DNA from 2 places in the Paenibacillus nanchangensis genome. Region 2 is predicted to be linked to the other one. Evidence: a T-box and tRNA genes for the amino acid it is inferred to sense, from the RefSeq annotation. Region 2 holds a T-box; the other holds one or more tRNA genes.
The links. A T-box is a leader RNA that pairs with one kind of tRNA and senses whether it is charged. The one in region 2 lies ahead of leuS (leucine--tRNA ligase), so its partner is inferred to be a tRNA-Leu.
Positions count from the first base shown of each region.

Region 1: it has a tRNA-Leu gene. The T-box ahead of leuS (leucine--tRNA ligase) is inferred to sense a tRNA for this amino acid. The anticodon was not compared.

Region 1 is NZ_JBHOFD010000012.1:138,419-141,829, forward strand. Features, by position in the region: gene ACE6ED_RS11635 (ABC transporter ATP-binding protein) at 1-125, shown strand, start outside; gene ACE6ED_RS11640 (ABC transporter substrate-binding protein) at 217-1,416, shown strand; tRNA gene ACE6ED_RS11645 (tRNA-Glu) at 1,735-1,809, shown strand; tRNA gene ACE6ED_RS11650 (tRNA-Leu) at 1,813-1,895, shown strand; gene ACE6ED_RS11655 (hypothetical protein) at 2,003-2,656, opposite strand; gene ACE6ED_RS11660 (XRE family transcriptional regulator) at 2,689-2,946, opposite strand; gene ACE6ED_RS11665 (helix-turn-helix domain-containing protein) at 3,091-3,411, shown strand, end outside.
Region 2 is NZ_JBHOFD010000021.1:51,744-55,154, reverse strand. Features, by position in the region: gene leuS (leucine--tRNA ligase) at 1-1,790, opposite strand, end outside; T-box leader at 1,946-2,210, opposite strand; gene ACE6ED_RS17440 (AI-2E family transporter) at 2,281-3,348, opposite strand.

The sequences.
Region 1 (3,411 bases), on a different contig from region 2:
ACCAGGCGCTTAAAATCGCTCACCGGGCATACGTGCTGGAGACCGGCAGAGTGGTGCTGGAGGGAGACGCCAGCGAGCTGGCCGATTCGGAGGAAATCCGGATGGCTTATCTCGGCGGACATTAAGCCCGGGCCCGGGGGAAGCGGGATCCGGCTGAAGGAGGCTTCACAGAATCAACATATAGATTACATTTTGTGTATAGGAGGCTGGAAGAGGATGAAGAAAATCGGGGCCATACTCATGATTGGCGTGCTGACGGCGGTGCTGGCGGCAGGCTGCGGGAGCAACACGGACAGCAGCGCAGCGGACAGTACCGCAAATGGCGGAGATACCGGGGGAACGATCAAAATCGGCGCAAATCTGGAGCTGACGGGAGGCCAGGCTTCTTTTGGCGACTCTGCGCTCAAGGGCGCCAAGCTGGCAGTGCAGGAAATCAACGCTGCGGGAGGTGTGCTTGGCAAAAAGCTGGAACTGGTCGAAGCGGATAATGCCTCCAAGTCGGAGGAAGCGACACGTGCTGCCCAGAAGCTGATTACGACTGACAAAGTGGTCGCCATTATTGGCGCGACAACTTCCACCAACACGCTGGGAATTGTTCCGGTTGCGCAGGAAAAAGGCATCCCGGTTGTCAGCTCCTCCGCAACCAATCCGAAAGTAACAGTCGATGAGCGCACGGGCAAGGTGAACGAATGGGTGTTCAGAGCCTCCTTTATCGATCCTTTTCAAGGCCAGGTGATGGCGAACTTTGCCAAGGACTCACTGAAGGCCAAGACAGCCGTCATTTATACCGATACTTCCAGCGACTATTCAAAGGGCCTGCAGACCTTTTTCGAAGAGACGTTCACCAAAAACGGCGGCACCATCCTCGGCAAGGAGTCGTATCAGCAAAAGGACTCCGACTTCAAAGCCGTCTTGACCCGGATTAAAGAAGCGAATCCCGATGTGATTTATCTGCCGGGTTATTATGAAGAAGTGGGCAAAATTTTGAAGCAGGCGCGCGAAATGGGCATTACCGCTCCCTTTATGGGCGGCGACGGATGGGATTCCCCGCAGCTGGCGGAAATCGCGGGAGCCAAGGCGCTGGAGAATACGTATATGTCCAATCACTATTCACCGGAGGATACGGCGCCGGAAGTCAAGTCGTTTGTTGATGCGTTTAAGGCGGCGAACGGCGATCTTGTCCCGGACGGCATGGCCGCGCTTGGATATGATGCGGTGAAGCTGGTGGCCGATGCGCTCAAACGGGCCGACTCTACCGAACCGGCCAAACTAAAAGACGCGCTGGCAGGTACCAAGGATCTGCAGCTGGCAACGGGCAAAATCTCGATGAACGAATCGCATGACCCGGTCAAAGCGGCTGCCGTGCTTAAATTTGTGGACGGCAAGCAGGTGTTTGAAACAAAGGTGAATCCGTAACAGCGGAAACAACACTAACAGTAATCACAACAGTAACAGCGGCACAACAGTAAAAGCAACACAAAAGTCACAACCATCTCCGCGGTTACAGCGGCTACAGCAGCTACAGCGGCTAAAAGCCCAGCCGGGATTTCCATACTTTATGCGCGGATGAAGACGGCCCGCCGCAGCTTGCGGGGGCCGTTTTGCCCGGCATCTATCGGCATCTATAAAGGAAGTAAATTACACGAAATTATTTTTTTGAAATAGATCTTGCCAAGGTTAGAGGTATTTGATATACTCATTTTTGTTGTCACGCAAATTTGGTGTGAACAGTAAGGCCCGTTGGTCAAGGGGTTAAGACACCTCCCTTTCACGGAGGTAACAGGGGTTCGAATCCCCTACGGGTCACCATATGCGGTAGTGGTGGAATGGCAGACACGCTATCTTGAGGGGGTAGTGGGCTTACGCCCGTGGAGGTTCGAGTCCTCTCTACCGCATACAGCCAGATAAGTCCGGTTCAGCGGCCGCATATGCGGCGCCGAACCGGACTTTTTGCGATTTGGAGCGGATGGATCAGGTGATGTACGTAAAGCGGACAGTCCGGTCAGCTCTCCGGCAAATGCGGGAGGCAGGTATCGGAATCGTCAGGAAGCTGAAGCGCCGAGGCATATTCCGGATACAGTTTGCGTATGCAGTCGGGACAAATATCGTGCGTAAATTCAGCCTGAAGGGTCTTCCGGATGAAGCTCTCAATCGGCATCCAGCGGTCCCGGAGATCACGGATTTTGCTGCAAGAGGCGCAGATCGGGACATAGCGGGAAGCGGGAACAAGCTCGCTGTCAGGATGCGCATGCTGGAGGCGTAATTTTGGGGCAAGGAAGACGGACTGGTGATAAATCACAATAGAACGGTATCGTCCCGGAGCAAGAAGCGGGAACAGCTCCACGCGAAAGCTGCGGATTCCCTGAGCGGTCATTCCCGGGAAAACATCGCTGTATACCAAGCAGCCGCCTGACTGAATTTCCTGCAGCGCACGGCGAAGTCTGCCGATTCTCCGGCAGTCACCCGTAATTTCCTGCATCAGGTCGAGATAATTGCAGCCAATTCGGACCGGACGGACGGGAATACCGCGGCCGTGTGCCCAAGAGATCCAGGAATCGCTCATTGTCTGGATGCGTCCTCCGTTATCGATGAGCAGGGCGCGTTCCGGCAGAGCATCCATACATTGCTGCGCAGAATGAGACGAAAAGTTTGACATAGGATCCTCCTTGACACTTGCGGGATGGAAGACTAAGATGAAGCCATCTGCCGTCTTTTGGAATCGGAGCCAGAATCAGCGGGTTCGTCGGGCGGCTGTGCATGCAGGCCCAACAGCTCATCGATTTGACGGCGGTACCGCTCGGCTTTGCGGGTGCCGTGTATAAGATTGGACAGACGGTAGGGCGGAATTCCGTGCATCTCGCAGAACTGCTTCTGGTCGAGGCGAAGCTCCGCCAGCCGGGTTTTGATTGCCCAGCCGTAGGGAGTTACAGGCCGCTTTCTGTTCATGTCGCACCTCTTATCGGCGTTTCGGCAGGTATGGTATAATGGAACAAATCATAATAATAGTTAATGATATACTTTTTTACGTCATTTTACAAGTGATTATAACGCATTTGCGTGTTATTTTTTGGTCAAAGGCGGTTTTGGGCGATGCAGTCAATTTATGATCGGATTGAATACCTGATCCACAATAAAGGAATGACCAAGAAATCGTTCTGCGAGCAGCTTGGAATCAGCACCGGGAACCTGGGCGATTGGAAACGCGGCAAGTCCACGCCGGGAACGCATAAATTGATTGAGATCGGGGCTTTCTTCAACGTCAGTCTGGACTGGCTGATTTTGGGCAAAAACCCGCCGGCAATTGTGCGTGAAGAGGCGGGCGATTATTTTTTTGACGATAAACGGCAACCGGATTGCCACTTACGGCGTTTGACGGCGGAGGAGCAGACCTTCATTAAGGAGTATCTTGCT
Region 2 (3,411 bases):
ATTTCGTCCGGGTTAATGACGTTGCCGCGCGATTTGCTCATTTTCTCGTTGTTTGTGCCAAGGATCATGCCCTGGTTGACCAGCTTGTGGAACGGCTCCTTGGTGTCTACTACACCGATATCGTACAGCACCTTATGCCAAAAACGGGCGTACAGCAGGTGAAGCACCGCATGCTCCGCGCCGCCGATGTACAGATCAACCGGCAGCCACTCTTTTTGCTTCTCCGGCGAACAAAGCTCCTTGTCGTTGCGCGGATCGATATAACGCAGGTAATACCAGCAGCTTCCTGCCCACTGCGGCATCGTATTTGTTTCGCGGCGGGCTTTCATGCCCGTCTCGGGATCTATGGTGTTCACCCAATCCGTGACGTTGGCCAGCGGCGATTCTCCGGTTCCCGACGGTTTGATTTGATCGACGTCAGGGAGCAGCAGCGGCAGCTGGTCTTCCGGCACCGGCTTCATCGTGCCGTCTTCCAGATGCAGAATCGGGATTGGCTCGCCCCAATACCGCTGACGGCTGAACAGCCAGTCGCGCAGCCGGTAAGTGACTTTGCCTTCTCCGCAGCCCTTCTCCTCCAGCCAGGTTATCATCGCCGCGATCGCTTCCTCGTTGGACTTGCCGTTCAGGAAGTCCGAGTTCACATGCGGTCCGTCGCCGGCATATGCCTCTTTCGTCATATCGCCGCCTTGGACAACCTCAATGATATTAAGCCCAAACTGCTTGGCGAACTCCCAGTCCCGCGTATCGTGGCCCGGCACGGCCATGATGGCGCCCGTACCGTAACCGGCAAGCACATAGTCGGCGATCCAGATTGGCAGCTTCGCGCCGTTAACCGGGTTCACAGCATAAGCGCCCGTAAATACGCCGGTTTTTTCCTTGGCCAGGTCGGTGCGTTCCAGGTCGCTCTTGCGGGCAGCTTTCTCTTGATACCCCTGCACCTCAGCCCGCTGCGCCTCGGTTGTGATCCGCTCCACCAGCTCATGCTCTGGCGCAAGCACGCAGTAGCTTGCTCCAAACAGCGTGTCAGGACGGGTCGTAAACACCTTCAGCGACGCATCGGTTCCTTCGACGGCAAACGTAACTTCCGCGCCGGTCGATTTGCCGATCCAGTTGCGCTGCATATCCTTGATGCTTTCCGACCAATCCAGTTCTTCCAGGTCCTCCAAGAGGCGCTCGGCGTATTCCGTAATCTTCAGCACCCACTGGCGCATCGGTTTGCGGATGACCGGATGGCCGCCGCGCTCGCTTTTGCCGTCGATGACTTCCTCGTTCGCCAGCACTGTGCCAAGCGCCGGACACCAGTTAACCGGCACCTCGGCGACATAAGCCAGACCGCGTTTGTACAGCTGGATAAAAATCCACTGCGTCCACTTATAATACTCGGGATCCGTTGTGCTGATCTCACGGTCCCAGTCGTAGGAGAAACCAAGCGACTTCACCTGGCGGCGGAAATTGTCGATGTTCTTGAACGTAATATCACGCGGGTGCTGCCCTGTATCGAGCGCATGCTGCTCCGCCGGCAGTCCAAAAGCATCCCAGCCCATTGGATGCAGAACGTTATAACCGCGCATCCGCTTGTAACGGGAGACAATATCCGTTGCCGTGTAGCCTTCCGGATGGCCGACATGCAGTCCGGCGCCCGACGGATACGGGAACATATCCAGCGCGTAGAACTTCGGTCTGCCCGGCTCCTCTCCTGTTTTAAAAGTCTTGTTCTCTTCCCAATACCGCTGCCATTTCGGCTCCAGCTTCGTCGGCTGATAGCCCGCGGCTGCTTTGTTGTCACTCATACGTATGCTCCTCCTTGGTCTGTCGCCCGGGGCAGGTCCTTTCGCCTGATGTCGAAATCCCGGGAAGCTAACGCGAACGCTGTCCCCAATCTTACGGCCGAAAGTCCTCCTTGCGCCCGGGTATCAAAAAAACCTCCCATCCCCAGCGTATAACCGCTAGGGACGAGAGGTTCAATTCCCGTGGTACCACCCTAGTTAGCGCAGGACATGCTTTGCCCTGACCGCTCCCTTTGCACCCTTTAACGGGGGTGAGGCGCCGGTCTTCCCCAAATCTGCAGCATTTTACGCAAATGCGCCGAGATTGGCTGATCCCGCTGCTCCGAGGCGAGTTCATTCCGCTTCCGCCAACCGGCTCGCACCAACACACCGGCTCTCTGCATGGCTTCTGACAAAATTACTGCTCCTCATCAACGCTGACACTTGTTCAATTCCACCATATTATAACCAATCGCCGAGGCCGCAGTCAATCATGCCATGCATTCAAACTGCCTCAAACCGTCTTTCTATGCATGTAATACGACAAAAAATGCTGCAGCACGACTTTTCCGGCGGCAAACACCGGTACAGCAAGGATTAAACCAACCATTCCGGCGACCTCTCCGCCGACAAGCAGCGAAAAAATAATCAGCAGCGGATGCAGATGCAGCCGCCGTCCGACGATTTGCGGCGAAATCACATTGCTCTCCAGGGCCTGGCACAGCAGATTGACCAGAGCAACAAGCAGCACGAGGCGAAAGCTGACCGTGGCCGCCATCACAATGGCCGGAGCCGCGCCGAGAAAAGGCCCCATATATGGCACGATGTTAAAAATGGCAACGACACAGGCAAACAGCAGCGCATACGGCATGCCGATCAGGGCATACCCGATGTAGGCCAGCACGCCGATAATGACGCACACGAGAAACTGGCCGCGGATATAGTTGCCGAGCGCGGTGTCAATTTCTTTTAGCAGCATGACAATCGCTTTCCGCCGGGTCCGGGGAAGCAGGGAAACAACACCCCGCTCGAACACGTCGAAGTCTTTCAGGATATAAAACACCAGGAACGGTACAATGAACACATTAAACAGCATGCCGATCGTCGTCCCGATATTGTCGAGAAAATGGGAGATTCCCCGCGCCAGCTTCCCTTCCAGTTGAAAAAACCACGTGTTCATCCCGGCCTCCACACCCGGCGGAATCAGCCGCCCGTTCATATTGCGCATCAGGCTTTGGGCATGCAGCGTCATTTCCGGCAGATGCTCTTCGAGTTCCTCCAGCTGCTCGACGAACATGGGGATGAGATTAATCACGATAACCGCGATCGCGCTCAAAAACACAGCGTATATGATCAGTACCGCTACACCGCGCGGCACCTTGCGGGCCGCCAGCAAATTCACCACAGGATTGAGCACATAAGATACAATCATCGCCGCCAGAAAAGGGGCCAGCACCGCTTTAAGAAATACAAACACAAGCTGAAGCATCGGCCGCAGCAGCCACACAAAATAAAGGATGATCAGAGCGAGCAGCACGCCAATCATCCAGCGGAACCATCGGTTTTGGGTCAACTGCTCCATGATATCTTCCTCCGGCGATAGAATCGGACTGGCTTATGCCTTCAGTATATGTTTTGCCTGCAA